Regions from separate parts of the Pseudomonas sp. 1176_21 genome, predicted to be linked through region 2. Evidence: riboswitches for the same ligand, from Rfam matches in the RefSeq annotation. Region 2 holds a riboswitch; each other region holds the start of a gene.
What was found. A riboswitch is a leader RNA that binds a small molecule or an ion and turns the genes downstream of it on or off. The one in region 2 is predicted to bind cobalamin.

Region 1: another riboswitch for cobalamin. It lies ahead of cobW (cobalamin biosynthesis protein CobW); the one in region 2 lies ahead of cobO (cob(I)yrinic acid a,c-diamide adenosyltransferase).
Region 3: another riboswitch for cobalamin. It lies ahead of FW760_RS15585 (ABC transporter substrate-binding protein); the one in region 2 lies ahead of cobO (cob(I)yrinic acid a,c-diamide adenosyltransferase).

Annotation. Positions count from the first base shown of each region.
Region 1 is NZ_VXCV01000001.1:914,627-920,266, reverse strand. It holds gene cobM (precorrin-4 C(11)-methyltransferase) at 100-846, opposite strand; gene FW760_RS04380 (cobalamin biosynthesis protein) at 875-1,279, opposite strand; gene FW760_RS04375 (CbtA family protein) at 1,279-1,968, opposite strand; gene FW760_RS04370 (CbtB domain-containing protein) at 1,980-2,165, opposite strand; cobalamin riboswitch at 2,280-2,508, opposite strand; cobalamin riboswitch at 2,565-2,763, shown strand; gene cobW (cobalamin biosynthesis protein CobW) at 2,862-3,932, shown strand; gene cobN (cobaltochelatase subunit CobN) at 3,936-5,640, shown strand, end outside.
Region 2 is NZ_VXCV01000003.1:499,423-505,062, forward strand. It holds gene FW760_RS10450 (PQQ-dependent sugar dehydrogenase) at 1-969, opposite strand, end outside; gene FW760_RS10455 (hypothetical protein) at 1,048-1,626, opposite strand; cobalamin riboswitch at 1,777-1,998, shown strand; gene cobO (cob(I)yrinic acid a,c-diamide adenosyltransferase) at 2,134-2,745, shown strand; gene FW760_RS10465 (cobyrinate a,c-diamide synthase) at 2,742-4,037, shown strand; gene bluB (5,6-dimethylbenzimidazole synthase) at 4,034-4,681, shown strand; gene cbiB (adenosylcobinamide-phosphate synthase CbiB) at 4,681-5,589, shown strand; gene cobD (threonine-phosphate decarboxylase CobD) at 5,582-5,640, shown strand, end outside.
Region 3 is NZ_VXCV01000006.1:42,490-48,129, forward strand. It holds gene FW760_RS15580 (DUF1624 domain-containing protein) at 199-1,371, shown strand; cobalamin riboswitch at 1,412-1,606, shown strand; gene FW760_RS15585 (ABC transporter substrate-binding protein) at 1,753-2,766, shown strand; gene FW760_RS15590 (FecCD family ABC transporter permease) at 2,763-3,779, shown strand; partial or broken gene FW760_RS15595 (ABC transporter ATP-binding protein) at 3,839-4,315, shown strand; gene FW760_RS15600 (pseudoazurin) at 4,589-5,026, shown strand; gene FW760_RS15605 (OprD family porin) at 5,023-5,640, shown strand, end outside.

The DNA of each region.
Region 1 (5,640 bases), on a different contig from region 2:
CGTCTGGGCCGGTTATCGCTAGCAGAGGCGGTTGAATCGGCAGGCGCGCCCATGGGAACGCGCCGGGCATCGGGCCGGGAGGGCCGCCGTCAATGGCCGTCAAGGTCGGTACAGGTGCGCATGCCCGGCGCGGTAGAGCGCCGACTCGCTGAAGGTATCGCTGCCCAATACCCGGCCCACCAGGATCAGTGCGGTGCGTCGAAAGCCCTTGGCCTGCACCCGTTGCACGATGTCGTCCAGGCTGCCCAGCACCCAGTCCTGATCTGGCCAGGTGGCGCGGTGCACCACGGCGATCGGGCAGTCGCTGCCGTAATGCGGGCGCAGTTCCTCGACGATTCTGGCCAGGTGCTTGACCCCCAGGTGAATGGCCAGGGTTGCCTGGTGGCTGGCCAGGCTCCCCAGCGATTCGCCCGGCGGCATCGGCGAGGTATCGCCGTAGCGCGTCAGGATCACGCTCTGGGCGATGTCCGGCAGGGTCAGCTCGCATTCGAGCAGGGCGGCACTGGCAGCCACGGCGGTCACGCCGGGGATGATCTGGAACGGGATACCCAGTTCACGCAGGTGGCGGATCTGTTCGCCGATCGCACCGTACAGCCCAGGGTCGCCGCTGTGTACGCGGGCCACATCCTGGCCGTTGGCGTGGGCCGTGCGCATCAGCTCGATGATCTGCCCCAGGTGCAGTTCGGCGCTGTTGATCACGGTTTCGGCGCGGTGGCCTTCGAGCACGGCGGCGGGCACCAGCGAGCCGGCATAGATGATCACCGGGCAGCTGTGGATCAGGCGCTGGCCCTTGACGGTGATCAGCTCGGGGTCGCCCGGGCCGGCACCGATGAAATAGACGGTCATGATGAATCCTTGGAAAGATTGCGCGGCATTATCCGTCAAACGGCGGGGCCCAGGCCAATGCCAGGGTGGCGGCGCCTTGCACGGTGCGTGGCAGGCGCAGTGCGGCATTGGCGCCGCCGCGTTGCTCGGCCAGGGCCAGCGCGGCGCTTTCGGCCACCCCATGGCAGCCGCTGAGGGCGAACGCCGTGGGCGAACGGTGGCTCAGGCGGCTTTCGAAGGGGGCCAGTTGCGCGGCCGAAAAGAACACCAGCGGCAACCCCAGTTGCCTTGCCAGTTCATGCAGGCCGGGTTCGCCGGCCTTGAGGTCGATGCTGGCCAGCCCGGCGAGGGCAGAGGCGGGCAGGTGATGGGCGAACAGGGTCTGCTGGAGCAGGGCGGCCAGTTCGCGGGCCGGGCAGCCGCGACGACAGCCCAGCCCGGCATACAACTGCATCAGGCTGGCTGGCGACGGTACAGCCAGGCACTGAGCAGGCCCAGGGCCAGCCAGAACGCGGCATTGGTCAACAGTGACGCCACCTTGAACTGCGCCTCCAGTGCTTGCGGCGCCAGGCTCTCGTGCACCTCCGGCTGCGGCGCACCGATCACGTGCGGAACAACCAGCAATGCCACACCCAGCGCCTTGAGCAGCCAGTTGTGCGCAAACACGATCAGGGCCAGGCCGGCAGCGGTGGCAGCCGCGGCGCCCACCCACCACAGTTGACGCTGCGCCAGGTCGGCGGCGGCAGTGCCCGGCAGCTCTGGCGGCAGCCCGAGGGTGGGCGCCAGGCAGAATACCGCGAACCCGGCAAGCCCCCAGGCTGCGCCGGTGGCGGTACGGCCCGGCGCACGCAGGGTGTACAGCGCAGCCAGGATCAGGGCAAAGCCGACGGCCACCACCAGGTTGCCACCGGTGGTCGACAGCACGCGCTGCCAGCCGTCTTCAGGCGACCAGGCCTCGGCATCGTGGTGGTGGCCTTCACCCGCGGCGTCGGCATGCTCATGGGTTTGGGCGGCCGGTGCCGGGTTCTCGTAGGTTTCGGCCTGCAGAATCAGCGGTGCGACCCAGAAGCTTTGCAGCAGGGTCAGCAGCAGGGCGGCGAGCAGGCCGGTAAAGCCTGCGGTGCGGGCAATGCGCTTGATCATCGGGGCAGGTCTCAGTGGCAAGGGAACGCGGCGCTGTGGCGGGTATCGTGGGCAGCGTTGTGCACCGCCTCGATGTGCGAGAAGCCGGCGAAGTAGACCAGGCAAAGGCCCAGCAGCGATGCACCGATGGCGACGGCCAGGCGCTGGCTGAGGGTAGTGGGGGTGACGAGGGGCTGGCTGGCGGTACTGATGGGCATGGCGCGTTCCTTTTTGGTGTTGTCGTGTCGTCGGGGCTATCGGCAACAGGCAAGCGCGGCCAACCCCTGCGCGAGGCTCGCCCAGGGGTTCAACAGCGCCCGCCCACCGCGGGTTTGTCATGACTGTATCGGGCCGGTCTCCGGGCTTGCGAGGGCTGGCAGCATGCTCAGCCTGAGGGCGTCACCTTCCCATGCCGCACAGCTGGCACAGTGGTAAAGACGCTTTCCTCGCTTACCGTTGCGGGGGCAGCACCGGATTTGTCGCTGCTTCTTTGCAGAAGCGGCTGACGCACCGGTTTCCCGTTTCACCTTGTAAAAAGGCACCCGAACGAATGCGGCTAGCAAATCACGCGCGCCGGCATCCGTCAATACAGCGGTTGACCTGCCCCGGACCACTGCGTAGCCTAGCCGCTTCGAGGTTCTGCGGCCCTGGCTGCAGCTAAGACGGGAATACGGTTCAAGCCGTGGCTGCCCCCGCAACTGTAAGCGTTGAACGGCATCGGCCGTGCCACTGCCCCGGGCGGGAAGGCGTCGATGCTGCCGGCAGGCGTGCCGGCACAGCGCGAGCCAGGAGACCTGCCTCGAACAGTTTCCGACTTTCAACCGGGCGGGGTGATCCGGTGGCGAATGCGCTCAGGCAGCAAGGCTCCTGCGGCTCTCGTCCTGCATGCCCGCCATCCTGCCAAGGGCACCCCCATGAAAACACTGGCCAAACTCCCCGTCACCATCGTTACCGGCTTCCTCGGCTCGGGCAAGACCACCTTGCTGCGGCACATGCTCGACAACGCCCAGGGCCGCCGCATCGCGGTGATCGTCAACGAGTTCGGCGAGCTGGGCATCGATGGCGAGATCCTCAAGCAGTGCAGCATCGGCTGCACCGAGGAAGAAGCCAGCGGGCGCGTCTACGAGCTGGCCAACGGCTGCCTGTGCTGCACCGTTCAGGAAGAGTTCTTCCCGGTGATGCGCGAGCTGGTGGCGCGCCGTGGCGACCTGGACCATATCCTCATCGAAACCAGCGGCTTGGCACTGCCCAAGCCACTGGTGCAAGCCTTCCAGTGGCCGGAAATCCGCAACGCCTGCACGGTGGATGCGGTGATCACCGTGGTCGACAGCCCGGCCGTGGCCGCCGGCACCTTCGCTGCCTACCCCGACCAGGTGGACGCCCAGCGCAAGCTCGACCCGAACCTGGACCACGAGTCCCCACTGCACGAACTGTTTGCCGACCAGTTGGCCAGCGCCGACCTGGTGGTGCTGAACAAGGCTGACCTGATCGCTGCCGACGACCTGGCCAGGGTGCGCGCCGAGGTGGCCGAGGAACTGCCGCCTGCGGTCAAGGTGGTGGAGGCCAGCAGCGGCCGCCTGCCGTTGGACGTATTGCTGGGCCTGGGCGCCGAGTCCGAGCAGCACATCGACGCGCGTCGTACCCACCACGATTCGCACCATGACGGCGATGACGACCACGACGATCACGACCATGATGCCTTCGACTCCATCTCCATCGAGTTGCCCCAGGCCGACGAAAGCCTGCTGCTCGATGCCCTGACCCAACTGGTGGTGCAGCACGGCATCCTGCGCGTGAAGGGCTTCGCGGCCATTCCGGGCAAGCCGATGCGTCTGCTGGTGCAGGGCGTGGGTACGCGCTTCGACAAGCACTTCGACCGCGCCTGGCGCAGCGACGAGCCACGTACCACGCGCCTGGTGCTGATCGGCCAGGACCTAGACGCCGTGCAACTCGAAGCCAGCCTGCGCGCCGCACTGGGCGCCTGACCCATGCACCTGCTGCGGACCCAGCCCGGCGGCTTTGTGCCGGACGACAGCATCGCCGACCTCGGCCAGACCCCCGCCGACCTGGTGATTCTCTGCAGCGGTGATTCGCACCTGGCACTGCTGGCCGAAACCGCCCAGCAGTTGCCGGACGACTACCCCAGCCTGCGCCTGGCCAACCCGATGCAGGTGCAGAACCATGCTTCGGTCGACCTGTATGTGGACGAAGTGCTGCGCCATGCCAAGGTCATCCTGGTGTCGCTGCACGGCGGCATCGGTTACTGGCGCTATGGCGTGGAGCAACTGGTGGCGCTGGCGGGGCGGGGCGTGCAACTGATCCTGGTGCCGGGCGACGACCGCCCGGACCCTGAGCTGACCAGCCTGAGCACGGTGCCCCCTGCCCAGGCCGAACGGCTGTGGCACTACCTGCGCCAGGGCGGCAAGGCCAATGCGCTGAACCTGTTCCAGTGCCTGGCCAGCCAATGGCTGGGCCGCGACTACCGTTGGGACGAGCCGCAGCAGTTGCCGCGCACCAGTGTCTATCACCCGCAACACCCCCAGGCGAGCGTGGACAGCTGGCGTGCCCTGTGGCAGCCCGGCCAGCCCGTGACGCCGATCATCTTCTACCGCTCGCACCTGCAGGCCGCCAACACGGGGTTCATCGATGCGTTCTGCGAGCGTCTGCAAGGCGCGGGGCTCAACCCGCTGCCGATTGCCGTGGCCAGCCTCAAGGAGGCAGCCTGCCTGGACCAGGTCGAGCAATGGCTGGACCAGGTCGACGCGGCCCTGATCATCAACACCACAGGCTTCGCCCAGTCCAGCCCGCAGCAGCCGCATTTGCGCCCGTTCCGGCGCGACATCCCGGTGCTGCAGGCCATCTGCGCACAGGACAACCAGCCGGCCTGGGAGGCCAGCGAACAGGGCCTGGGGGCCCGCGACCTGGCCATGCACATTGCCCTGCCGGAACTGGACGGGCGCATCATCAGCCGGCCGATCAGCTTCAAGGACCTGGCCTGGCGCAGCGAACGCAGCCAGTCGGACGTGGTGTGCTACAAGCCGCACCTGGAACGCATGGATTTTGTTGCGGAACTGGCCCGGCGCTGGTGCGAGCTGGCGCGCCTGGGCAACCCGCAAAAACGCGTGGCGCTGATTCTGGCCAACTACCCGACCCGCGACGGGCGCATCGGCAACGGTGTGGGGCTGGACACCCCGGCGGCGGCGCTCAACATCCTGCGTGCCATGCAGGCCCAGGGCTACCCGGTAGGGCCGTTGCCAGACAGTGGCACGGCGCTGATCCAGGCCCTGCTCGGCGGGGTCAGCAACGACCTCGACACGCTCGACCAGCGCCCCTGTGCGCAGAGCATGGCGCTGGACGATTACCGCGCCGCCTTCGCCCTGTTGCCCCAGGCCAACCAGCAGGCGGTGCGCGAGCGCTGGGGGGAGCCGGAGCAGGACCCGATGTTCCGCAGCGGGCGCATGATGGTCGCCGGCCTGCGCCTTGGCCTGACCTTCGTCGGTATCCAGCCGGCGCGCGGTTATCAGGTCGACCCCAGTGCGGTGTACCACGACCCCGACCTGGTGCCGCCGCATGGCTACCTGGCGTTCTACTTCTGGCTGCGCCACGCCTATGCCGCCGATGCGCTGATCCACGTGGGCAAGCACGGCAACCTGGAGTGGCTGCCGGGCAAGGGCGTCGGCCTGTCGGCCAGGT
Region 2 (5,640 bases):
CAGCTTTGCATCCTGCGGTTGTACGCGTTCATCCACATGCTGCCCGTAATAGCTGTAGGGCCAGCCATAGAAGGCGCCGTCCTTCACCGACGTGATGTAGTCCGGCACCAGGTCGCTGCCGATCTCGTCACGTTCGTTCACCGCCGTCCACAGCTGCTGGCTATGGGGTTCCCAGGCCAGGCCGTTGGGGTTGCGCAGGCCGGTGGCGAACAGGCGCTGGCTGCCGGTGGCCGGGTCGACCTCCCAGATCGCGGCGCGGCCTTTCTCCTGCTCCATGCCGTTCTCGGCCACGTTGCTGTTGGAGCCCACGGTCACGTACAGCTTCTTGCCGTCGGGGCTGGCGATCACGTTCTTGGTCCAGTGGTGGTTGAGCGTGCCGCCCGGCAGGTCGACCACCTTGGTGCCGCTGCCCTGCAGGCGGGTGGCGCCTGGCTCGTAGGTGAAGCGCAACAGCCGATCGGTGTCGGCCACATAGAAGTCGTTGCCCACCAGGGCCATGCCGAACGGCGAGTTCAGCCCCTCGATGAAGGTGGTGCGGGTGTCGGCCACGCCGTCCTTGTCGCTGTCACGCAGCAGGGTGATGCGGTTGGGGCTGGGCACTCCGGCACCGGCGCGGCCCATCACCTTGCCCATCACCCAGCCCTTGATGCCCTTGCCGTCATCGGGCTTGGGTGGCGCGTTGGTCTCGGCCACCAGCACGTCGCCGTTGGGCAGCACGTACAGCCAGCGCGGGTGGTCGAGCTTGTCGGCGAAGGCCACCACCTGGGTGCCTGCCGCAGCCTTGGGTTTGCCGCCCTCTGGCCAGCCGATGGCCGGCGCGATGTTTACCGTGGGGATCAGGGTCTTGTTCGGTTCGGGCAGGCGCGGCGACGGGCCGGTGCCATCGGTGACGTCCAGGCGGGCGTTCTCGCCGCAGGCCACCAGCCCGGTGGTGAGTGCCAGCAGTACAGCAATGCGCATGTTGCCCATGATCGGTGTCCCTCGCGAAGTTGGCCGTGCCCAGTAAGGTAGAGGCGGGCACGTCGACGAGGTTCCCTCGACAGGGGCTCAGGCCTGCTTGAGCAGCAGCGCGATGCCGGGGTGGTAGCGACCCACGTCGTCGTGCAGCTTGCGGTAGCCATAGGGGAACACCCAGGCGATGGCGCATGCATTGTGCTTTTGCAGGTCGTCGACCAGGTCCTGAAGCTCTTCGGGGCTGGCGTGTTGCCCGGCCTTGTACGGGCTGACGAACAGCGCGGCAACCTTGAGCTGGCTGGCATAGCCCACCAGGCGAGCCTGGGCGACGCTCTCCTGCAGGGCATCGGTGAGGTCGAGCTTGCCGACCCGTGGCCAGCGCTGGGTGGCTTGCAGGTAGGCGGTCTCTTCCTTGCTGGCGATCACCAGGTCGCAGTGCGCCGCACGCTCGCCTTCGTCGCGCTGCTTCTTGGTCTGCGCACCCTGCAAGGTCACCAGCTCCGCCTGCCAGGCCGCCGCGCCCAGCACGCCAAGGTTGCTTTGCACGCCTTGCCAGTAGGGGGCGTCGCTGTCGCCCAGGGTCTGGTTGTAGCGCTCCAGGCACTCGGCCCAACGTTCCAGGGCGGGGCGCAGGAACTCCAGACGCGGGTTGTTGATGATCAGACCTTGCATGCCGTGCTCCATTGTTATTGTGGATCGGAGAGGTGCGGATAATGGCTATGTGATATCACTGCAGTGAGTGTGACACAAGATGACATAAATGCCATTGATCCAGACCGCTTCGCAGCGCCTTTGATTGACGCTCATGGCCCAACCCTCTAACCTTCGCGACTTGTTTCAGGTGCTCTGCGGCCAAGGTGCCGGCAGGGTGAAACAGGGAAGCCGGTGGGCACGTGCAACGTGCGATTCCGGCGCTGCCCCCGCAACGGTAAATGAGTCGGGATCGCGCAGGGCCACTGGGTGCAACAGCCCGGGAAGGCGCGCGATCCGGGTCGAACAGACCCGCCCATGAGCCCGGAGACCGGCCTGTCACAGATCAACGGCATCACGGAGGGTGATGCGCGGTTCTCCCGGCCAGTGGCAGGGCCTGCGCGTTTTCCGTGTGCCATCGCCAACCTGCTGTCGCGCCGACTCGATCCCCCCGGTCCCTGTGCGCGCCAGTTGCCCACGGAGCCTCCGATGACCGACACCACCGATCGCGACGAACGCCATCTGGCGCGCATGCTGCGCAAAAAAGCGGTAATCGACGAACGCATTGCCAACTCGCCCAACGAATGCGGCCTGCTGCTGGTACTCAGCGGCAACGGCAAGGGCAAGAGCAGCTCGGCCTTCGGCATGCTGGCGCGGGCCCTGGGCCACGGCATGCAATGTGGCGTGGTGCAGTTCATCAAGGGCCGCAACAGCACCGGCGAGGAGCTGTTCTTCCGCCGCTTCCCCGAACAGGTGCGCTACCACGTGATGGGCGAGGGCTTTACCTGGGAAACCCAGGACCGCCAGCGCGACATCGCCGCCGCCGAGGCTGCCTGGGCGGTTTCGCGCCAGTTGCTGCAGGACCCGGCCATCGGTTTTGTAGTGCTCGATGAGCTCAACATCGCCCTCAAGCACGGCTACCTCGACCTCGATCAGGTGCTCGGCGACCTGCAGGCACGCCCACCGATGCAGCATGTGATCGTCACCGGCCGCGGCGCCAAGCCCGAGATGATCGAGCTGGCCGACACCGTGACCGAGATGGGCATGGTCAAGCATGCCTTCCAGGCCGGCATCCGTGCCCAGAAGGGCGTGGAACTATGAGGCAAACCCGTCATTGCCCGGCGGTGCTGATCGCGGCACCTGCATCTGGCCAGGGCAAGACCACGGTGACGGCCGCACTGGCGCGCCTGCACCGCAACCAGGGGCGCAAGGTCCGGGTGTTCAAGTGTGGCCCGGACTTTCTCGACCCGATGATTCTGGAGCGCGCCAGTGGCGCCCCGGTGTACCAGCTGGACCTGTGGATGGTCGGCGCCGAGGAAAGCCGGCGCCTGCTGTGGGAAGCCGCCGCCGACGCCGACCTGATCCTGATCGAAGGGGTGATGGGGCTGTTCGACGGTACGCCGTCCAGCGCCGACCTGGCGCGGCATTTCGGCGTGCCGGTGCTGGCGGTGATCGACGGCACGGCCATGGCCCAGACCTTCGGCGCGCTGGCCCTGGGCCTGGCGCGCTACCAGCCCGACCTGCCGTTTGCCGGCGTGCTGGCCAACCGTGTGGGCTCGCTGCGTCACGCGCAACTGCTCGAAGGCAGCCTGACCGAAGGCCTGCGCTGGTACGGCGGGCTGTCGCGGGAAACCGGCATCGAACTGCCCAGCCGCCACCTGGGCCTGGTGCAGGCCAGTGAACTGACCGACCTGGACCTGCGCCTGGACGCCGCCGCCAACGCCCTGGGCGACAGCTGCGAGTCGGCCCTGCCGCCGGCGGTGGCCTTCGATGCGCCGCAGCCGCGCAGCATCGAGCCACTGCTGGCCGGCGTGCGGATCGGCGTGGCGCGCGACGAAGCCTTCGCATTCACCTATGGCGCCAGCCTGGACCTGTTGCGCGAGATGGGCGCACAGCTGAGCTTCTTCTCGCCGATCCACGACCGCCTGCTGCCAGACTGCGACAGCCTGTACCTGCCCGGCGGCTACCCTGAGCTGCACCACCATGCGCTGGCCGCCAACACGCCGATGCTGGCGGCGATCCGGGCCCATCACCAGGCCGGCAAGCCCTTGCTGGCCGAATGCGGCGGCATGCTCTACCTGCTCGATGCACTGACCGATGTGGCCGGCGAACGGGCCGAACTGGCCGGCCTGCTGCCGGGCGAGGCGGTGATGCAGAAGCGCCTGGCGGCCCTGGCCCTGCAAGCGGTAGAGCTGCCCGAGGGCACCCTGCGCGGGCATACCTATCACCATTCGCTGACCAGCACCGCGCTCGAACCCATCGCCCGCGGGCAAAGCCCCAACGGCGGGCGCGGCGCCGAGGCGGTGTACCGTTGCGGCCGGCTGACGGCCTCGTATGTGCATTTCTACTTCCCGTCCAACCCGTCTGCGCTGGCGGCGCTGCTGGCACCATGAGCGACCAGGCCTTCAACGACGCCGAGCGCGCGGCGGTCTACCGCGCCATCGGCGAACGTCGCGACATGCGCCATTTCAGCGGCGGCGAGGTGGCCCCCGAGCTGCTGGCACGCCTGCTGCAGGCGGCGCACCAGGCCCCGAGCGTGGGTCTGATGCAGCCCTGGCGTTTCATCCGCATCACCCGTCGCGAGCTGCGCCAGCAGATCCAGGCGCTGGTGGAGCAGGAGCGGGTGCGCACCGCCGAGGCACTGGGGCAGCGTTCTGACGATTTCATGCGGCTCAAGGTCGAGGGCATCAACGATTGCGCCGAGGTGCTGGTGGCGGCGCTGATGGACGGGCGCGAGGCGCACATCTTCGGCCGTCGCACCTTGCCGGAAATGGACCTGGCCTCGCTGTCGTGCGCCATCCAGAACCTGTGGCTGGCGGCCCGTGCCGAGGGCCTGGGCATGGGCTGGGTGTCGCTGTTCGAACCGCAGGCACTGGCCGACCTGCTGGGCATGCCGGCCGGTGCCAAACCGCTGGCGGTACTGTGCCTGGGCCCGGTCGAGGCGTTCTACGAGGCGCCCATGCTGGTGCTCGAAGGCTGGGCCCGCGAGCGGCCATTGAGCGAGATGCTCTACGAAAACCATTGGGGAGAGCGTTGATGAGTGTGGCCTTGCTGAGTGTGGCCGGGGTGGCGCTGGATGCCTTGCTGGGCGAGCCCCGGCGTGCGCACCCGCTGGTCGCGTTCGGCCGTTATGCCGGACGCCTGGAACAACGCTTCAATGCCGGCGGTCGTGGCTGGCGCAGCCATGGCGTCACCGCGTGGTTTCTGGCGGTGGTGCCCCTGACTTTGCTGGTGACTGTGCTGTCGTGGCTGCCCTACATCGGCTGGCTGGTGGAGATACTGGCGCTGTACTGCGCGCTGGGCCTGCGTAGCCTTGGCGAACATGTACGGCCCGTGGCCGAGGCGCTGCGTGGCGGCGACCTGGACGAAGCGCGCCGCCGCGTGGGCTACCTGGTCAGCCGTGAAACCGACGAACTGGATGACACCGCCGTGGCGCGTGCCGCCACCGAATCGGTGCTGGAGAACGGTAGTGATGCAGTGTTCGCCGCCCTGTTCTGGTTCGTGGTGGCGGGGGCGCCAGGTGTGGTGCTGTATCGCCTGAGCAATACCCTGGATGCCATGTGGGGCTATCGCAACGAGCGCTTCGAGCGCTTTGGCTGGGCCGCAGCGCGCATCGACGATCTGCTCAACTATATTCCGGCGCGGCTGGTGGCCCTGACCTACGCGGTGCTGGGCAGGACGCGCCTGGCACTGAGCTGCTGGCGCCGTCAGGCGCCGTTGTGGGACAGCCCCAACGCCGGCCCGGTGATGGCAGCTGGCGCCGGTGCGCTGGGTGTCGAGCTGGGCGGCGCGGCGGTGTACCACGGCGAGCTGCACCAGCGCCCGCAACTGGGCGAAGGCCCGCCGGCCGATGCTGACGCCATCGAGCGTGGTTGGCAACTGGTGTGCAAGGGCGTGTGGTTGTGGTTGCTGCTGTTGTGCGTGGGGGCGCAATTCTATGCTTGAACACGGTGGTCGTTTGCAACGGGCGGTGCTGGAGTACGGCATCGCAGTGCA
Region 3 (5,640 bases), on a different contig from region 2:
CGAGAGCGGGAGCCTTGTGCAAGGGTTTTGCGAGGCGGCATTTTGTCACGCAGGGTCGACGGGTTCCAGCGCGCAGCGCCAGATGGGTGCGGTCTGATGTCGCAGCATGGCAGTCAAGATTGTAAGGAAGATTTACCGAGCGAATAGAAATGTTATACAGTAACCATTCAATTCGCCCCCTCTGCCTGCGACCTTTCAATGACTAGCGCTACTGCCCTCCCCGCCGCCAGCAAACCGAGCCAACGCCTGCTGTCCATCGATGCCCTCAGGGGCCTGGTGATCCTGTTCATGCTGCTGGACCACGTGCGCGAAACTTTCTTCCTGCACCGCCAGGTCAGCGATCCGATGGCCATCGACAGCACCGAACCTGCGCTGTTCGTCAGCCGTACGCTGGCCCACCTGTGCGCCCCGGTGTTCGTGCTGCTGACCGGGCTGTCGGCCTGGCTGTATGGCCAGAAGCACCAGGGCCGGGGCGATGTGTCGGCCTTTCTGTTCAAGCGCGGGCTGTTTCTGGTGGTGCTGGAGTTCACCCTGGTGAACATCGCCTGGACCTTCCAGCTGCCACCCAGCGTGATCTACCTGCAGGTGATCTGGGCCATCGGCATCAGCATGATCGCCCTGGCGGCCCTGGTGTGGTTGCCGCGCCCGCTGTTGCTGGTGCTGGGCGCCGCGATCGTGGCCGGTCACAACCTGCTCGACGGCCTGCACTTTGCGCAGGGCTCTGCGCTGCACGTGCCGTGGGCGATCCTGCATGACCGCGGCTGGCTCGAGTTCTCCGACAGCCTGCGCCTGCGTACCTCGTACCCGGTGCTGCCGTGGGTCGGCGTGATCGCGCTGGGCTACGGCCTGGGCCCCTGGTTCGCCCACTCGATGCCGGCCACCACGCGCCAGCGCCGTCTGCTGCTGGCAGGCCTGGCAACCCTGATCGGCTTTGTCGCCCTGCGCCTGCTCAACGGCTACGGCGAGGCGCCATGGACGGTTCAGGCCGATACCGCGCACACCCTGATGAGCTTCTTCAACATCACCAAGTACCCGCCCTCGCTGCTGTTCCTGGCCCTGACCCTGGGGGCTGGCCTGCTGTTGCTGCTGGGCCTGGAGCGCGCCGGGCAGCGCCGGTGGATCAGCACCCTGGCGGTGTTCGGCGCCGCACCGATGTTCTTCTACCTGCTGCACCTGTATGTGCTGAAAGTGGCGTACCTGGCCTGCGTTGCACTGCTGGGCCTGAACCAGGGCAATTACTTCGGCTTCGATGGTATCTGGGCGGTGTGGCTGACCGCCGTGCTGCTGGCCGTGGCGCTGTTCCCGCCGGTGCGCTGGTTTGCCGCGTTCAAGGCCCGCCGTCGCGACATTGCCTGGCTCAAGTACCTCTGAGGCTGGCGGGGTTTTGTTTCCCTGCGGGCGGCGTGATCGACTACCATGCCGCCCGCCGGTTTCCACACGGAATCAATAGGGAATCCGAGACGCCACTGCATGGCGTCAAACGGAACTGCCCCCGCAACTGTAAGTGCCGAGCCTGCTCCTGAAATGCCACTGGGTGACCCCCGGGAAGGCCGGAGCCAGGTGACGACGCACCAGTCAGGAGACCTGCCGGCACAGCAACAATCACTAACCGGCGGGGTGTCCGGGGAGTACATCTGTGCCGCGAGCGCCCCGCGCGCCGAACGGCCTTGCCCTGCCCGCGCGGCAGCGCCTGTCGATGTGTTTCCAGGTTGTACACCCCTGCCCGTGTACGGTTCGAATGGAGATCGCATCATGCAGTTGCCCCGCCTTGTCACCCTGCTCGCGGGCCTGGGTCTGTCGACCCTGGCCCAGGCCGCCCCGACCCACTACCCGCTCACGCTGCAGAACTGCGGCATGCCGCTGACCTTCCAGCACGCGCCCGACAGCGCCGTGACCATCGGCCAGGCCGGCACCGAGATGTTCTACGCACTGGGCCTGGGCGACAGGCTGGTCGGCACCTCGCTGTGGTTCAACGATGTGCTGGCGCAGTACAAGGTGCAGAACGACAAGGTCGAGCGCCTGGCCGACAACGACCCCAGCTTCGAGGCGGTGATCGGCAAGCGCCCGCAACTGGTGGCGGTGCAGCTGGAGTGGATGGTCGGCCCGCAGGGCGTGGTCGGCACCCGCGAGCAGTTCCATGAGCTGAACATCCCCACCTACCTGATGCCGTCCGACTGCGAGGGCAAGGACAACCTGGTCGGCGCCGACGGCACCCGCCTGGAGCCGTTTCGCATCGACAGCATCTACAACAGCATCAGCCAGCTGGCCGAGATCTTCGACGTGCAGGCGCGTGGCGAGCGGTTGAACAGCGAGCTCAAGGCACGCCTGGCCAAGGCTGCCGCCACCGTGAAAGGCAAGGATCTGAAGGACACCAGCGCCCTGTTCTGGTTCTCCAGCGCAGACCTGGACATCGACCCGTACGTGGCCGGGCGCAAGGGTATCCCCGACTACATGCTGCAGACCCTGGGCGTGCGCAACGTGGTGCAGTCCGATGAGGAATGGCCGACCGTGGGCTGGGAAACCATCGCCAAGGCCAACCCCACCTTCCTGGTGATCGCGCGCATGGACCGTCGTCGCTTCCCGGCCGATGACTACCAGAAGAAACTCGAATTCCTGCGCAGCGACCCGGTCACGCGCAACATGGACGCGGTCAGACACAACCGCATCGTGATTCTCGATGCGCACGCCATGCAGGCCAGCACGCGCCTGTTCAGCGGCATGGAGACCCTGGCCTCGGCCATCAACGGCTTCGACCTGGCGCCATGACAGGCAGCGTTGTGCGCGGCCTGCTCGCGTGGCTGGCCCTGCTGCTGGCGATACTGGCAGGGGTGGCGATTGGCGAAACGCCGATCGCCCCCTCGGTGGTGCTGCAGGTGCTGGCCAACAAGCTATGGGCCGCCGGGCACCTGCTGGACCCGATCGATGAAGGCATCGTGTGGAACTATCGCCTGACCCGTGCGCTGGTGGCCGCCGCCTGCGGCGCGGGGTTGGCCACCTGCGGGGTGGTACTGCAGTCGCTGCTGCGCAACCCGCTGGCCGACCCGTACCTGCTCGGCATCTCGGCCGGCGCCTCCACCGGCGCGGTGCTGGTGGCGCTGCTGGGGCTGGGCGCGGGGGCGATCACGCTGTCGCTGGGCGCCTTCGTCGGGGCCATCGCGGCCTTCGCGCTGGTGGCGCTGCTGGCCCGTGCCAGCGGGCCGTCCAACAGCACGGGGCAGATCATCCTCGCCGGGATCGCCGGCTCGCAGCTGTTCAACGCGCTCACCGCCTTTCTGATCACCCGGTCGGCCAGTGCCGAGCAGGCGCGCGGCATCCTGTTCTGGCTGCTGGGCAACCTCAGTGGCGTGCGCTGGCCGTCGGTGTGGCTGGCGGTGCCGGTGGCGCTGGCCGGCCTTGCGGTGTGCGTGTGGCATCGGCGGGCGCTGGACGCCTTCACCTTCGGCAGCGACTCGGCTGCCTCGCTGGGCATCCCGGTACGCCGCGTGCAGGTGCTGCTGATCAGCTGCGCGGCGCTGGTGACGGCAGTGATGGTGTCGATCGTCGGCGCCATCGGCTTTGTCGGGCTGGTGATTCCGCATGCGATGCGGCTGCTGTTCGGTACCCCCCATGCGCGCCTGCTGCCGGCCAGCGCGCTGGGTGGCGCGCTGTTCCTGATTGCCGCCGACGTGCTCTCGCGCACCCTGATCAAGGGCCAGGTGATTCCGGTGGGGGTGATCACGGCGCTGGTCGGCGCACCGGTGTTCGCATTGATACTGATTGGCCGCAGGAGCGCCCGATGAACGCTGTCACCCACCCGCTGGATGAAGCTGCACTGCGCTGCACCGGCCTGGGTTTGAAGATGCGCGATGCCGTGCTGCTGGACGCGGTCGACCTTGAGGTGCGCCGTGGCGAGACCCTGGGTATCGTCGGCCCCAACGGCTCGGGCAAGTCCACCCTGCTCAAGCTGCTGGCCGGGCTGCGCACGCCCACCTGCGGCGAGGTGCAGCTGGGCAGCAACGCGCTCAGGCAGCTGCCACGCCGCGAGGTGGCGCGGCGGTTGGCAGTGGTCGAGCAACAGGCCGACACCAGCGATGCGATCAATGTGTTCGATGCCGTGGCCCTGGGCCGCACGCCGTGGTTGTCGGCGTTGCGCCCGTGGTCGGCAGACGATCACGCTATCGTGCAGCAGGCCCTGGCCGACGTGGATGCCACCCACCTGGCAACACGCAGCTGGCGCAGCCTCTCCGGTGGCGAGCGCCAGCGCGTGCACATCGCCCGGGCCCTGGCGCAACGCCCGCAACTGCTGTTGCTCGACGAGCCGACCAACCACCTCGACATCCAGCACCAGCTGGGCATTCTGCGCCTGGTTCAGGCGCTGCCGGTGACCACCCTGATCGCCCTGCACGACCTCAACCAGGCCCTCACCTGCGATCGCCTGGCCGTGCTCGAGCGCGGGCGCCTGGTGGATGTCGGCCCGCCGTTGCAGGTGCTGACCTCGCAACGCCTGCAGGCCACCTTCGGGGTGCAGGCGCACTACCTGACCGACCCCTTCGACGGCGCGCAGATCCTGCGCGTTCGTTCCTCTTGACCTGAAATGGATAGCCCGCCCATGCGCCTTGCCGCCTTGCCCCTGCTGCTCGCCAGCGCCCTGCTCGCCCCTTCGGTATCGGCCGAGGTGCACGAAGTGAAAATGCTCAACCGTGGTGCGACCGGCAGCATGGTGTACGAGCCGGACTACCTGCGCATCGCCCCCGGCGATTCGGTGAAGTTCATCGCCACCCAGAGCGGGCACAATGCCGCCTCGCTGCCCGGCCTGCTGCCCGAAGGCGCCGAGGCGTTCAAGGGCAGGATCAACCAGCAAATCGAGCACACCTTCAACGTGCCGGGCCTGTACGGCATCCAGTGCATCCCGCACCTGTCGATGGGCATGGTGATGCTGATCCAAGTCGGTGAGCCCGCCGCCACGCCACCGAGCCTGCCGAGCACCTTGCCCAGGCGTGCAGCAGATCGTCTTGCCGCCCTGCTGCAACGCGAGGCCGCACAATGATCGCACTGCGCACCCGTTCGGCCCTGCTGCTGGCATTGGCCGGGCCGGCGCCCCTGGTGCTGGCCGAATCGGCCCAGGAGCAGGCCAACGGCCTGGTCGAAGACAGCACCTGGAGCCTGCTCAACCGCAGCGTGTACGACAACCGCGAATACCGCCACGGCGCGCGCAACAGCGGCGCACGCAATGCCTACAAGCCCCGTGCCGAGCGCAACGGTTATGCCGAGGAATGGGCCTATGGCCTGATGGGCACGTTGCAGTCGGGCTTCACCCAGGGCCTGATCGGCGTGGGCGTGGATGCCCATGCCTACCTTGGCGTGCAACTGGACAGCGGCGGCGGACGCGCCGGCAAGGCGCGCCTGCTGGGGCTGGACAACCACGGCCACCCCAAGAACGAATTCAGCCGCGGCGGCGCGGCGGTCAAGCTTCGGGCCTCCTCCACCGTGCTGTCGTATGGCGAACAGCGGGTCAAGACCCCGGTGTTCAGCTCGTCCGACAGCCGCCTGCTACCCGAAACTGCCACCGGGGTATTTGTCACCAGCACCGAATTCGATGGGGTGAAACTGGTAGGCGGGCACTTCACCGAGAGCACCGACCGCAACGCCAGCAGCCATGAC